3 regions of the Paraglaciecola aquimarina genome follow, and region 3 is predicted to be linked to each of the others. Evidence: predicted binding sites of a transcription regulator. Region 3 holds the regulator's gene; each other region holds the start of a gene.
The links. The regulator sigma-54, encoded in region 3, starts transcription at its own class of promoters, with help from an activator protein. The targets are predictions, from matches to a motif close to GTTGGCACGNNNNTNGNNT.
Positions count from the first base shown of each region.

Region 1: a site for sigma-54 is predicted at 3,534-3,552, ahead of RS130_RS08280 (S8 family peptidase). Genes of this name have one in related genera too.
Region 2: a site for sigma-54 is predicted at 1,893-1,911, ahead of nirB (nitrite reductase large subunit NirB). Genes of this name have one in related genera too.

Region 1 is NZ_JAWDIO010000002.1:1,610,284-1,615,462, reverse strand. It holds gene RS130_RS08290 (MHYT domain-containing protein) at 1-126, opposite strand, end outside; gene RS130_RS08285 (hypothetical protein) at 507-1,151, shown strand; gene RS130_RS08280 (S8 family peptidase) at 1,297-3,447, opposite strand; gene RS130_RS08275 (amidase) at 3,905-5,179, opposite strand, start outside.
Region 2 is NZ_JAWDIO010000002.1:2,243,910-2,249,088, forward strand. It holds gene RS130_RS11290 (molybdopterin-binding protein) at 1-9, opposite strand, end outside; gene RS130_RS11295 (molybdopterin molybdotransferase MoeA) at 1-593, opposite strand, end outside; gene RS130_RS11300 (TraB/GumN family protein) at 730-1,590, opposite strand; gene nirB (nitrite reductase large subunit NirB) at 2,008-4,563, shown strand; partial or broken gene nirD (nitrite reductase small subunit NirD) at 4,574-4,920, shown strand; gene RS130_RS11315 (molybdopterin-dependent oxidoreductase) at 4,924-5,179, shown strand, end outside.
Region 3 is NZ_JAWDIO010000002.1:243,449-248,627, reverse strand. It holds gene RS130_RS01875 (ABC transporter substrate-binding protein) at 1-470, opposite strand, end outside; gene RS130_RS01870 (HPr family phosphocarrier protein) at 711-986, opposite strand; partial or broken gene rapZ (RNase adapter RapZ) at 990-1,834, opposite strand; partial or broken gene RS130_RS01860 (PTS sugar transporter subunit IIA) at 1,835-2,277, opposite strand; gene hpf (ribosome hibernation promoting factor) at 2,299-2,586, opposite strand; gene RS130_RS01850 (RNA polymerase factor sigma-54) at 2,612-4,102, opposite strand; gene lptB (LPS export ABC transporter ATP-binding protein) at 4,156-4,881, opposite strand; gene lptA (lipopolysaccharide transport periplasmic protein LptA) at 4,881-5,179, opposite strand, start outside.

The sequences.
Region 1 (5,179 bases), 1.4 Mb from region 3:
AAATCCCATAAAGGCGGCAAAAATAGCAATACTTACCGACAACACTACCAGCCAAGGGTGATAGTCAGACACCGCTAATAAACTATTATCAGAAGTATGAAAAAAAGCAGAAAATAGATTTTGCATAAACCACTAAAAACCCATATGGAGAAAAAATAAAACCGTTGGTGAGTATAAACAAGTATATCGGCTGGTATAAGCTAATTTTCAGTTTTAATCGTTTTTGTAAAAATAGTTTGCCGACCTATCCTGTAAACAAAATTCGATAGACGTGAGAATATACTAAAAATAATGTGACGAAAGCGACGAATTGTCTAGTTCGAAAATAGGTAACTAAACAATAAGCCATGATTGATGAATCATTTGCTGCAACATTTTGTACAAAAAATTACAGTTAAATACAATTTGTAAACAGACAAGAATTAAGAAAGTGCGCACTATGGGTTGATAAACACACACATAGCGTTATCTGTTTCAACGTAACACAATACACTAGGGAAGATATAATGAATGTAAAGAGAAAGATTAACCTTCTGTTTAGTATGAGCTTTTTGGCAATGTTAAGCGCATGCACAGAGGAAGCGCTCAGCAACAATGATGCCGAAATGAGCTACATCAATGCCTTAGACGAACAAGCCACCTTTTATATTAAGAAGTCATCGAACGATCGTGACATATATGACAGTGACTATAGAACTATTAGTCTATTATCTGGTGAGGCCAGTTACGACATCGAACATGATTGGTTTAGCTACGAAAAGAGTTACATTGGCGTTGAAGATACCAACACCCGCAGCGAGCAGGTTTATATTTCAACCAACTTAAGAGACAAACGAAGTTATTGGGTTGTAGCATGGCTGGATAATCGAGATTACGACATATCTGTATTTCAAAAAAGGAAATCAAATATGGCGGATGTTATTCGAGTACGTATCTTCGCCAATGACCGTTATGCCGTTTTCATCGATGGAAGTAATGCTAGTTCATTTATCACTGATAAAGGCGAAGTATCAGACTATTTCAGCGTGCATAACTGCTCTGAGTTAAGCGTCGAAAACAATAATATAAACCTATGTAGCGCAGATTTTGGACTATCTTACTTAGCGGTGGTCGATGAACACGGATTAGTATCTTTAATTGAAGAGCCGTAGGCTAATAAATTGACAAAGCGTGGCAAAAAATGCTCAGGGCAGTCACTATCCAGCTCAGCAACTAAGCATTAATTTGCCACTATAATAATGGTGAGCTCCCGCAATCGTGAAGATTGGTTCACAACATAACGGGAGTCATTTTTTGTTACTCTTGTAGCATAAAGTTTTCTTGGTTGGTGTGCGCTTCGTCCCACATGAAGGCTTCATCCCACATGAAAGCTTCATCCCACATGAAGGCTTCATCCCACATGAAAGCTTCGTCCCACATGAAGGCTTCGTCCCACATGAAGGCTTCATCCCACATGAAGGCTTCATCCCACATGAAAGCTTCATCCCACATGAAAGCTTCGTCCCACATGAAGGCTTCGTCCCACACTTCAAACTCAAACCCTTTGATGTAATAGTTACCATCGTCATCTTGGCGAGCCGCGCCCATATAATGCTGATCACCGCTGATATCAGCCGTAATATCCATGCCATTATTGGCACAGCCTAGTTCGTTTGATTCTACTGCTTTGATTGCATTTACACTGCCTGATCCTTGCTGGAACGGGCTGTATGCCAATTTACCATTGGCTTGTGCCATGGTAGTACTGCTCATTAAACGACATTTCACATCGTTAGCGGTCAAGCTAGGATCGTTTTGTAACATCAATGCTACTACGCCACTCACCACACCTGATGATTGAGATGTCCCTGACATGATAAAACGGTCTTGCCCTACCATGTATTGAGGAAACTTACTTGGCACATACATGTTAGGACTGGCTAAACTAAACATGTGCCCACCTGGCGCAACCATGTCTGGTTTAATGAAAGCTTCATGAGTTGGACCTTGTGATGAGAAAGACAATAAGGTGTCGTCATTTGCATTGTCTTGGGTGTAATTATCGCTAATTGCCCCTACGCTTATGACGTATGGCACATTTGCCGGCACACCCACAGTCATCGCACTTGGCCCAGTATTGCCAGCAGAAGTGACGACGATTACGTCTTGCTCCCATAACGCCATTACCGCTTGGTTAATAGGATCGTCCCAATAATTAGAACGAGGTGGCGCACCAAAAGATAAGTTGACGACGCGTATGTTTAAAGCTTTATGATTGTCAGCAACATATTGCAACGCTCGCAAAGCATCTAGATAGGTGCTGTGACCGTCTTCATAAAACGCTTTGATTACGACTAAATTGGCGTCTGGCGCTACACCTTGGTAATGATTTTGTAACTGGCCATCAACAACAGCTGGTGAACTGTTGGCGATAATACCTGTAATGTGCGTACCATGGCTATTCTCGTCAGTTAGACTATCCACGCTGATTTCAGTATCTTCTATGGCATTGTAGGCAGCCTTAATTCTAGACTGGCTTTTAGTGTCTTGGCTTAACGCACCATGTGCAGCCCACAAACCACTATCAATAACGGCAACGGTAACGTCTTTACCTGTGATACCTTGATTATGTAATTCATCAGCACCGATGTTATCTACATAGTAGGTATTACTGTCACCTGTGTTAGCTTGGGTGTCATAACCTTTTACTAAACTACGGTCACAATTTTCTTTAAACCGCACGTCCATTGAAAAATCCCGCTGTTGGTAATTTTCAACACCTCTTTGCGCGAATGAAACTTCAACCGTCACACCTTCAAAAGCATCAAGTCTGGCATAGCGTTTTAAACGTTTAACATCAAAAGACAACTCACCTGATTCTCTACTGTATAAACGCCAATAAACCGTAGCACCATTAACTTTAACTGAATAAGCATGGCCTAATTCTTCAGGCCATGTGAACGACATGCTTTGCATATTCGCTTGAATATCCCTAGCGTTATATAGATTCCAGCGAATACTATTACCAGATAACTCCGCTACATGGCTTCCATAAACCAAGCAATTATTCAACGAGCCAGAGGTATATACCACTTCGTTTTTAGACACTTTTATTAATAGAGGTAATTTCTTGAGTATTAATAGTTGTGCGTCGCTTACCCGTACTCCAATACCTTCTACTAGTGGCAACTCATGAGTCACTACACCACCTACACTGTCTACGGCTTTCTTTAGAATATCAATTGCAGGCCCTTGCAAAATCACTTCATTATTAAGCGCTAGTGTACTAGTCACATTTTTAACTAGCTTTGATGCGCCTAAACTACTTTTTTCGACTGTAGAGGTGATCCCTCTCACTATATTGTGCGCGTTCCCTTCTTTATTTCTTGAACCGGCAGTAGCGAATGCACTAAAGCCCATCAACGCTACCAACAGCCAAACGCTGTGTTTGTTAAATTTTTGTCTCATATCTAACTTACCTTTAAATTAAGTTGAAGCTGAAATTGGATTCGACTGCTATTGACAGTCTAATTAATATAGAACTACCTCTCTTGTAGCAAGTCACATGCCAAGCCGCAAACCATTGATTTATAACAATTAAAAAACGAAGTGAAATATATGGCAGGAGTAAGATGAAATTATTGAGTGTAAAAAATGACAGGAGTTATACTTTGGTTGCAACCAATAATTTCACCACCTTGAAATTACAGCCAAATGCGAGGGTTAAGGAATGTCACAAGTATTACCCATGCATACCCCATCCGTTTCGATATCGATATCGCGATCAAAGCCCCCCATAACATAAACCCTCTTAAGTAACCTGAGTTCCTTAAGCCGCAAAAACAGCCAAGCCAGAGCACATACTCCGGATTGGCAAGGATAACAAAAAGGCGGTAACTACATTTCTAGATTGCGAGCAATTGGTCTATTTGGGGTCACTGGCCGTTAAGGCCTGATTAATAGCGGGTATAGCTTCTGCAGACTTTAAATACTGAGGTTCAATTCTACGCATAGAGTGTTGCTCGTAGCCATAGGCATAAGCAAGCATCTTTGCATCGCTGTTTTTACCGCCAATCAATGACAAGCCAACAGATAAATGATGAATCTCGCCCATAGGTACAGTGACATGAGGATAACCCGCTCGCGCAGCATGGCTACCATAGCCCGGCCAATCACTAGGCCATACATCACCATTAATGGGGTCGATGCGTGGCACTATTGGACCAGACGGGGCCACCAGCACTTGCACATTGTATTCAGTCAGCAACTTATCAATACCATCTTCTCGTGTTGCTTTTTGCACTGTGGTTATTGCCTCTTGGTAGTCTTCGCTTTCAAGGCCACCCAAGCTTTGTGAGGCAACAAAAATGCTTTGATCGAATAACGCTAATTCATGGGCCTGATGATATTCATTAAAAGCGATAAGCTGCTGCAAGTTACGGGTAGTCACTTGTTTAGGTGATGTGGAGGCTAAGTACTTATTTAAGCCGTCTTTGAATTCGTATTTTAAAATGTCGTAACTCATTTTGCCATACTGCTCAGGGGTAGTTGGACGCTCTTCAATATTAACCAGGATGGCGCCTGCCGCTTCGAGATCGAGCAGCGCTTGGCTAAACAATCCTTGTATCGATTTTGACTTGCCCTTAGCAAAATTCAACACCCCAACACGTACGCCTGATAGGGCCTGTTTGTTTAGGCCTGTAGTATAATCGATATCAGGAGTCATTGTTGCCATAGCATTCATCATCATAGCCGCGCCCATTACCGTTTTAGTCATAGGACCGGCTGTATCTTGCGAGACTGAAATAGGAATAATGTATTGTTGCGGTACTACGCCAACAGTTGGCTTAAAGCCCACTATGCCATTCGCGTTAGATGGGCAAATAATCGAACCATTGGTTTCTGTGCCCACCGAGGCTGCTGCCAGTGAAGCCGCTGTCGCTGCGCCAGAGCCGGAACTTGAACCACATGGGTTACGGTCAAGCATATGAGGATTTTTGACTTGGCCACCCAAGGTACTCCAACCACTCATCGAGCTTTCAGAGCGAAAATTAGCCCACTGACTTAAATTAGTTTTACCTAAAATAATTGCCCCTTGGGCTCGTAAACCAGCTACAAGTGGACTGTCGCGCCCAGTAATATTATCTTTCAAAGCGAGAGCACCTGCGGTGGTGGCTAATTTGTCTTTAGACTCAATATT
Region 2 (5,179 bases), 2.0 Mb from region 3:
TCGTAGTATGGAGCAGTAAGTTCATCACCGGTGGCAATTAAACCTACTGTTAATTTTGAGGTTACCTCGACCTCGGCTATGCCGACCGAGGCAATTAATGCTAGGTGTGCCGCAGTGAGTTTAGTGCCTTTGGCAACGACTATTTGGCCAATCTGAATATCTTCTCCGGCTTTTCTTACGCTATTCCCCCGATTTGGGATCTGCTTAAAGGTAACTGTTTTGGCACTTGCTTCGGTATTTTCTTGCATGACGACAGAGTCTGCGCCATTCGGTATCACTGCACCCGTCATGATCCTCACACATTCGCCAGCGTTCACTCTCTCGGTAAAGGGCTGTCCCGCTAATGCCGTACCGACTAATTTTAATGTGTCTGTATCGGCTAAGTCTTCGCAGCGCAGCGCATAACCATCCATCGCAGAGTTGTCTGCTGGCGGCACATTGATACCTGATTGTAGATCAACAGCTAAGACTCTACCGTGAGCTGATATTAAGTTGACTTTTTCGAAATGGGTGAGAGCTGATACCTCTGATAACATGGCAGTTAATGCCTGTGTAATCGGCTTCAGACTTGTAGTATCGCAGGTTTGGATCATAGAGGTATCATTCGCTTAACTTATTGAGTGGTTGTCTATTTTTGGCAGTCAACACTATGGCAAAAAAGAACCAAAAGAGAAAGGACGAAAATAGCTATTTTCGCCCTTATCGGCGGTTGCCTAACTTACAGTGATTTTACAATTTTTCTATCTTGTAACCCTTAGCTTTTAATTTTTCTAAAACACTGTCTGGACCTGCTAAATGCAATGCCCCCACCAAAATTAACTCGGTAGCAGGGGTATTTAACATTTGTACTATTTGTGGCAACCAGTTGTTGTTTCTTTTCACCAATAAGTCTTGATAAATTTCTGGGTAATCCGCTCTGAATTCTTTGATGCTGACATTGGCCATTGCTTGCATATCACCTTCACGCCAAGTTTTACGCAGGGTTTCTATCATAGTAGGCATTTTTTTTATGTCTTTTAAGGTGTAGTCAATCATCGCGTTTTCATCGTTTTGACCCATACTCATAAGAAATTGTATTTGTTGTTCTGGGGTTTCTAGCCAAAGCTGCTCTTTCTTATGTTCGCTAGCCATTTTGGAATAGTAAAGATCGACTCCTTCACTGGTTAAGCCCAACATTTTTAGTTCTATCATACTCAAGGTTATGGCTAACAAGCTAGGTTTGAAAGTGGCAAAGTTCTGAATCGGAATACCTCTTAGACTCAAGTGCTGTTGCAATGCGTTATACGTATCAGGTTTAAGCACTTTATCGATAGTGGTGCCGTCTTGATAGGTCATTTGGCTCATTATCATATTGCCGAACTCAGGGCTGTTGACCACAGACATGTCTGTTTCAAACACCAATTTATCGGCAGCAGAATAAGCTTGGGCATACTCTTTAGGCAGTGGGTAATCTTCGGCGGTTAACACGTGCATGGTGCCACCTATAAAAAGTTGATTGCTGTCTGTAGATACTTTCCACACCGAAGCCGCTTGGCTTTGTAAAGCAATCAATGTACTCGCTATTAATGAAGCATTTTTAAGTAACGCCATGTTTTGTCTCAATCCTTTTTAATATTGGCAATAAATCTCTCTCAGCATACCGTTAGTTATTTCATTTAAGCAATCGTTAAATTGGAATAATGTAACTCAATCTCAAGTTGCTGAATCAAATTGGTGCACTTGCCCCATCTAAATGCGTGAAATGTAGACCAAGTGAAACCCAAAAGAATTAACCATTTGAATTATAAGGAATTAAAAATTGGCATTAAATGTGTATAAATAAAATCACTAAACAAGTTAAATTGTTTGATACAACTTATTGTCCAATGGTTTACAACAGTGTAAACCAATGGTTTGGCAAGAAGCCCGCACTAATTAATTGTGATTATTTAGTGCGGGCTTTTTTGTTTTCAAAGCACTTATAGAGGTGAAAATGTCAAGCTCGGTAGATAGTCTTAACACAAAAAAATACGTATAGTAGTGGTTGGTAACGGTATGGTGGGCCACCACTTTGTTGACCAGTTAATTCAAGAAAATGCAGCAGACAATAATACTCAGTTGGAAGTAGTAGTATTGTCTGCAGAGCCTCGTCTAGCTTATGACAGGGTACATTTATCTGAGTATTTTTCTGGTAAAACGGCAGAAGAATTAGCCTTAACTACCCCAGAATATTATCAACAGCATAATATTAATTTCGCTTTAAATGCCAAAGTCGTCAACATCAACAAGTTGGCTAAAACTGTTAGCACAGAGTCGGGCGACGTTTACGAATACGATAAATTAGTACTATCAACGGGGTCATATCCATTCGTGCCTCCTATTCCGGGCAACGACCAACCTCATTGTTTGGTTTACCGAACCATTGAAGATTTAGAAGCTATAAATGCTTCCTCTAAAGTCAGTAAAGTTGGAGTCGTAGTAGGTGGTGGTTTGCTAGGTTTAGAAGCCGCAAATGCGTTAAAAGAAGCCGGCCTACAAACTCATGTTGTCGAATTTGCACCACAACTTATGGCAGTACAAGTAGATGGCGGTGGTGGCCGCCTATTACGTAGTAAAATTGAAGCACTAGGCGTGCAAGTTCACACACAAAAAGCGACGCAAAGCATAGAGGCAGGCGATACCTGTCGTTATAAAATGTGCTTTGCCGATGGCGAAGAATTAGAAACCGATATGATTTTGTTTTCGGCGGGTATTCGCCCCTCAGATGCATTAGCCAGAGAGTTTGACTTAGCAATTGGCCAGCGCGGCGGAATAGTGGTAAATGATCATTGTTTAACCAGTGATGCAGATATTTATGCAATTGGTGAGTGTGCCCTTTGGAATAACTTTATATACGGACTCGTTGCGCCTGAGTACACAATGGCTAGGGTGGCGGCCAGCCATATCATAGGTGGTGACTTAACATTCCAAGGTGCCGATATGAGTACCAAACTAAAACTGATGGGTGTAGAAGTTGGGTCCATCGGCGATGCTCATGCTCGTACCGAAGGCGCGCTTTGTTACACCTACGAGAATCAACCAGCAGAAGTCTACAAGAAGATTGTGGTAGATGCGCAGCAGAAAAAACTGATTGGTGCGGTATTAATTGGTGATACCAGTGATTACGATACGTTATTGCAATACGCGTTAAACGATATTGAACTACCAGCAAGTCCAGAAGGACTTATTTTACCTGCAGGTTCGGGTGATGCGCCTGCTTTGGGAGCTGACGCACTGCCAGACACCGCGACGATTTGTTCATGTCACAATGTATCCAAAGGCGACATCATAGAAGCGGTTGACCAAGGTGCTTGTGATGTAGGCACAGTGAAAGGTTGCACAAAAGCTGCGACCGGCTGCGGTGGTTGTGCGGCATTGCTCAAATCTGTGGTTGACAGCGAGCTTACCAAGCGAGGTGTCGAGGTAAAAAAGGATATATGTGAACATTTCGCTTATTCTCGCCAAGAACTGTTTCACTTAGTAAAAGTCGGCAAAATCAAAACATTTGATGAATTAGTAGAGAAACACGGTAAAGGGTTAGGCTGTGAAATTTGTAAACCAGCGGTTGGTTCAATTTTAGCCTCTGTTTGGAATGATTTTATCTTGACCCCAGACCACGTCAGTTTGCAAGACACAAATGATACTTACCTAGGTAATATGCAAAAAGATGGGACGTATTCTGTTGTACCCCGTATGCCCGGTGGTGAAGTGACGCCTGAAAAGTTGATCGCCCTAGGTGAAATTGCCAAAGAATATAAGCTGTATACAAAAGTAACCGGCGGAACTCGTATCGATTTATTTGGTGCCCGTGTTGAACAGTTGCCTGATATTTGGGAAAAGTTAGTTAAGGCTGGATTCGAAACCGGTCATGCGTATGCAAAAGCACTGAGAACCGTAAAGTCTTGTGTGGGCAGCACTTGGTGTCGTTATGGCGTACAAGATTCTGTTGGTACAGCGGTAGACTTAGAAAACCGCTATAAAGGTCTACGTGCACCTCACAAAATTAAATTTGGGGTCTCTGGTTGTACTCGCGAATGTGCTGAAGCTCAAGGTAAAGACATTGGTATCATTGCTACTGAAAACGGTTGGAATTTATATGTGTGTGGTAACGGTGGTATGAAACCACGACATGCAGATTTGTTCGCTACAGATTTAGATACTCAAACCTTAGTCAAGTATATCGACCGTGTATTGATGTTTTATGTTCGTACCGCAGACCGTTTACAACGAACTTCTGTTTGGATGGAAAATCTTGAAGGCGGCTTAGACTATTTAAAACAAGTGGTGATAGAAGATTCACTTGGCTTAGGTGCAGAGTTAGAAGCGCAAATGCAAAATGTAGTCGATACCTATCAGTGTGAGTGGAAGACCGCGATTGAAGATGAGCAATCGTTAAAACGGTTCCGTCAATTTGTAAATAGTGACAAGTCAGACTTAAACATAGTGTTTGTTGAAGAAAGAGAGCAAATTCGTCCTGCTACCGAAGCAGAAAAAGCAACACTGCACGCAAGCAAAGCTGAAGAGCTTGCTGTTGAACTTGTTTAAGGAAATTACCATGACGACTCAAAACAATTGGATAAACGTGTGTACATCTGCTGATTTAGTGACTAATTCTGGTGTATGTGCCTTAGTTGAAGAACAGCAAATCGCCTTGTTTAAAATGACAGTGGCTGGCGAAGAGCAAATTTTGCCGTCAGCAATTGGTGCCCGTTTGGCAAAGCCAACGTGTTGTATCGTGGATTATTAGGTTCGGTTGACGACAGAAAAGTCGTTATTTCTCCTCTTTATAAACAGCGATTTTGTTTAGAGTCGGGAGTGTGTTTAGAAGACGAACAGGTTAAGTTAACGGTTTATCCGGTTCGTATCGAACAAAATCAAGTGCAATTACAGCTGGTTGGCTAATATATGGTTACTATCAGCAACATTGCTGACAAACACAAAGATGACACAACATTAGCATGCAACGCTTCTTTGGTTAACACAACCTGTCCCTATTGTGGGGTCGGGTGTGGTGTTGAAGTGACGGTTGATAAAAATCGTCAACTGACTGCCTTGCAAGGTAGTTCTGATCATCCTGCTAATTTTGGTCGCCTGTGTGTTAAAGGCAGTAAATTACTAAACACCAACTCGATTAATGGTCGTTTGTTGTCACCAAGGATCA
Region 3 (5,179 bases):
TAGTAAAATCCCCAGAAACCTGTGGCATAGGGAATCGCATATTGATCTTGATCGACAGACACTAGTGATTTCATATCTTTGGAGTAATGGCTACCAACATTTGTGTGTTGCCAAAGGTCAGTGACTGGCTCCAACCAGCCTAAATTTGCGTAGTCAGTTAAGCGAGCGGCCCAAGGCCAATTTAAAACATCGATGTACTTTGAATTTTTATCCCAAAGGCTATAATTTTCTTTAAAATTAGCATCGTCACTAGAGATATACCGAATTTCAATGTGCGGATATTTCTTATTAAATAAACTAGCAATGTTTTCAAAAGCATTTCTTTGATCGGTGCTAAAAATTAATATAGCTACGGTTAATGTCGTTTTTTCAGGTTGAGCTCTACTAAATTGTGAAAAGAGTATTGACGCCAATAGCAATATCACAGTTACCGTACACCTACCATTTTTTGGGAGTAACATTCTATACATATCAGCTTTTCCAAATGGTTCGATCAATAAAAGGATAGCTTATAGATATGCCTGCCGTGACTTTTCTTTTTGTGCGTCCACAGAGTCCATTGGGGCGGTAAATAAAATTGGCTGCTACAAAAGTTAGTCGTTCAAGCGGGAGGCATTATTTAGACTGCAATGATTATCGCAGATTGCCCTTGGTAGTGTGTAACTTCCGGGCACTAAGTGGAGGCGTTTTATGCATAGTGCTTAAATGGGCTACTCTTCTTCGTTAAAATACTTAGCAACTAAGTTTTCAACTGCATCTAGGGCTTCTTGAGCATCGGTTCCTTCACTGACTACTTTAACTTCTTCACCTTGGTGGCTTTCTAGCATCATTAAACCCAAAACGCTGTTAGCCGAGGCCTGTTTGTCGCCTTGATGTAAGGTTATTTCAGCATCGAATTTAGTCGATAGTTGTACTAATTGTGTGGCAGCGCGAGCGTGCAGTCCTAGCTTATTTACGATAAGCAGTGTCTTTTCTATCCTTGGCATAAGCTACTTATTTAATTCACGATGGCGTATTTGCACATCTGGGTGAGCATCGCTGAAATTCTTCGCTAAGGTTTCAGTGACATAAACTGAACGATGTTGGCCGCCAGTGCAACCAATGGCAACGGTGACATAACTGCGATTGTTGCGCTCTAAGTGGGGTAACCAAGTAGAAATGAGATTCTGAATTTGCCAAATAAATTTAGTCACTATGGGTTGTGAACCTAAAAATATTTGCACTGGGCTGTCTAGTCCGGTCAGGTGCTTTAAATCGGGCTCCCAATGAGGATTGGGCAAAAAGCGCCCATCAAATACATAATCAGCATCTTTGGGGATGCCATGCTTAAAACCAAATGATTCGAATACAAGTACCAGTCTAGAACTTTTTTACCTAAGATTCGCTCGCGAACAATCTCGGCCAACTGGTGTACCGACAGTTGGTCGGTGTCTAAGTATAGATCGGCACGCTCGGCAATAGGAGCCAGAAGCTGTCCTTCTGCTTGGATCGCAGCAGATAACGACTTGTTCTGTTTCGATAGAGGATGTAAGCGTCTGGTTTCACTAAAGCGTTTAATCAGAATGTCGTCGCTGGCATCTAAATAGAGTATGGTTAAATTCCAAGTAGCCGGGAGGTAGTCAAGGATCTCAACTAACTCATTGGTGTCTTTAGGTAAGTTTCGCACATCAATGCTAACAGCCACCTGATCATATTCGTCGACCACTGTATGGGTGAGTGTGGGTAACAAATTTACTGGAATATTGTCTACACAGTAGTAGCCAAGATCTTCTAGGGAGCGTAGCACCACAGATTTACCTGAGCCTGATCGTCCGCTGATAATTATGAGTTTCATTTAGCTCATTACCTCAAATAATTCCTGATTAGTTTTGGCGTCTCGTATTTGTTGCAAGGTGTCTTTGTTGGTTAATTTCTGTGCGATAGCAGATAACGTACCTAAGTGCTCACTTGCCTGTTCTTCTGGTACTAAAATAGCGATGAAAATATCAACAGGAAGGTTGTCTATTGCATCATAGGGAATAGGCGATTCGCTGGTGACGACTATTGCTAAAACGTTTTCAAGGCCTTTTAAGCGGCCATGAGGTAACGCAATACCGTTACCAATACCAGTGCTGCCCATTTTTTCTCTGGACATTAAACTCGCGAGTATTGTGCCTTGATCGATGTTAGTCACAACTTGAATGGCGGTTTGACTGATGAGTTCAAGTATTCTTTTTTACTACTGCCCTGAACTGCACAAAGTGTGCAGTCAGGATGGATAATGCTTTTTAATTCCATTACAGCCTCTAATGCTTGGTGTTAATGGCGTTTGACTTTTTCCTTATGTTTAATCACTTGACGATCAAGTTTATCGATTAAACCATCTATTGCTGCATACATATCTGAGTGCTCAGATGTTGCAAACACCTCTGATCCGCTGAGGTGAACGGTAGCTTCGGCTTTTTGATTCAGCTTCTCTACATTTAATATAACGTGCACATTATTAATGTGTTCAAAATGTCGCTCTAACTTAGTGAATTTAGTGTCTACATAGTTTCTTAAAGAATCTGTAATATCTACGTGATGACCAGTAAGGTTAATTTGCATATTGCCTATTCCTTCTAAATTTCGCCTACAACAGGCTTTTACGTTGGTTAGATGGGGGGATCAACAATGATTCCCGGTACTTTGCTATTGTCCGCCGTGCCACTTTAATACCTTGGTCGGCCAACAATTGAGCAATTTTACTGTCGCTTAGTGGTTTGCTAGGCTTTTCAGCAGCGACTAGTTTTTTGATCAATGCCCTTATGGCAGTTGATGAGCATTCTCCGCCTGCGTCTGTGGCTACATGGCTAGAGAAAAAATACTTAAGTTCAAAAATGCCTCGAGGTGTATGCATGTACTTCTGGGTGGTAACCCTTGAAATAGTTGACTCATGCATATCTACCATTTCCGCTACATCGTTTAACACCATTGGTTTCATCATTTCCGGGCCGTGCTCAAAAAAGCCCATTTGTTGCTGCACTATACAATTAGACACTTTAAGTAGCGTTTCGTTGCGGCTTTCCACACTTTTTATAAACCACTTAGCTTCTTGTAGATGAGATCGAATAAATTGGCCATCAGAACTGTTTTTAACGTTCTTGCTCATGGCTGCGTATTGTTGATTAACATTTAGTTTGGGCAGGCTGTCTGGGTTTAACTCTACGGCCCAGCGACCATTCTTTTTACTCACCGATACGTCTGGAATGACATATTCTGGCTCACCGGTTACAACCGCTGTGCCCGGGCGTGGATTTAAGGTTTGCAACAAGCGCATGGCTTCACGTAGTTCATCTTCTTTCAATCGAGTTTTACGCATGAGCGTACGATAGTCTTTACTACCAATTAGATCACAATAGTCGGTGATCAGCATTTTGGCTTCTTCAAGCCAAGGGGTGTCGGCAGCAAATTGCTTAAGCTGAATCAATAAACACTCTTGCGCGCTTCTGGCGCCAGAGCCAATAGGATCGAGCATTTGAATACGTTTTAGAACAACTTCTACTTCATCCAGTTCAATTTCTTCGTCATCCATACTCGCCAGTACTTCTTCAGTACTAATGGTTAGATAGCCGCCTTCATCGATCGAATCTATTATGGCTACGGCAATGGCTTGGTCTGTGTCACTGAAATGGGTTAGGCGTACTTGCCAAAGCAGATGATCTTGAATATTGTCGGTGGTTTCACCTTGGAATACTTGGTCGTCGTCCATTGCTGGGCCTGAGCTACTAGAGGTAGACGGGGCCGGTGCCGATGATGCGCTTAAATATTCATCCCAGGTACTGTCTAAAGGCAAATCTTCAGGAATATCATTGTTTTGTAAGGCATCACCAGACTCTATATTATCGACATTAACTTCCGCCGTGTCATTCGCACCATTTGCGTCATGATTGGTTTCTAATGCCTTGTCACCACCTGTATTATCTACTTGTTCATCAACTTCAAGCAGAGGGTTAGAATCAAGTGCTTCTTGTATCTCTGTTTGCAGGTCAAGTGTAGACAATTGCAGAAGCTTAATTGCTTGCTGCAACTGTGGTGTCATTGTGAGTTGTTGGCTAAATTTTAATTGTAAAGAGGGTTTCATTTACTTCTTATACTTATTTCTGTTGATATCAGCCGAGCTAATCGAAGGCCTAACTATAGCCTGAATTGCTCACCCAGGTATACATCTCTTACACGTTGATCACTTAAAACTTCTTCGGCAGTACCCGATGCTATCAGTTCACCATGGCTAACAATGTAAGCTTTTTCACATACGTCTAGCGTTTCCCGTACATTATGATCAGTAATTAATACACCAATTCCTCGATCACGCAAATGTTGAATGATTTTTTTTATGTCGTTTACTGAAATAGGGTCAACACCGGCGAAAGGTTCATCTAGTAAAATAAACTCAGGATCAGCTGCTAAAGCGCGAGCAATTTCTACTCGTCGGCGTTCACCACCAGACAAACTCATACCTAAGCTGTTGCGAATATGGTTGATATTAAACTCGTCGAGTAATGAATCGGCTTGTTGCTCTCTTTGTTCTTTAGATAGTTCCTTGCGCGTTTGCAATATCGCCATCAAGTTTTGATAAACCGTGAGTTTTCGGAATATAGAAGCTTCTTGAGGTAAATAACCAATGCCTTGGCGCGCACGAACATGCATCGGCTCTAACGTCAGTGCCTGTTGATCGATATAAATTTCACCTTTGTCTAGAGGAACTAGACCCACGATCATATAAAAAGTGGTCGTTTTGCCTGCGCCATTTGGACCCAATAAACCTACTATTTGTCCAGTTGAAACTTCTAGGCTGACATCCCGTACAACTTGCCGAGATTTATAAGATTTAGCTAAATGTGTGGCTTTTAATTGGGCCATTAAGGTTGTGATTCCTGTTGTTTGGCGGCGTTACTTTCAGAAGTAGATTCAGGTTGGAATATCGTGATAACACGGCCACTTTCTTGATTGTTACCTTGAGCGATAATTTGTTCAAGCTCCATATTAAACAATATTGAATTTCCTTTTACGCTGCTCGAGTTTTGCTCGATTAGTGCATCACCATCAAGTGACAATGAACGCGTGGCGCGTTTATACATAATTTGATTGGCTTTTGCTTTAACTGTGCTGCCATCTTCTTGTTGTTGTGAATATTCCGCTGGATTTCCGCTAGCAATGA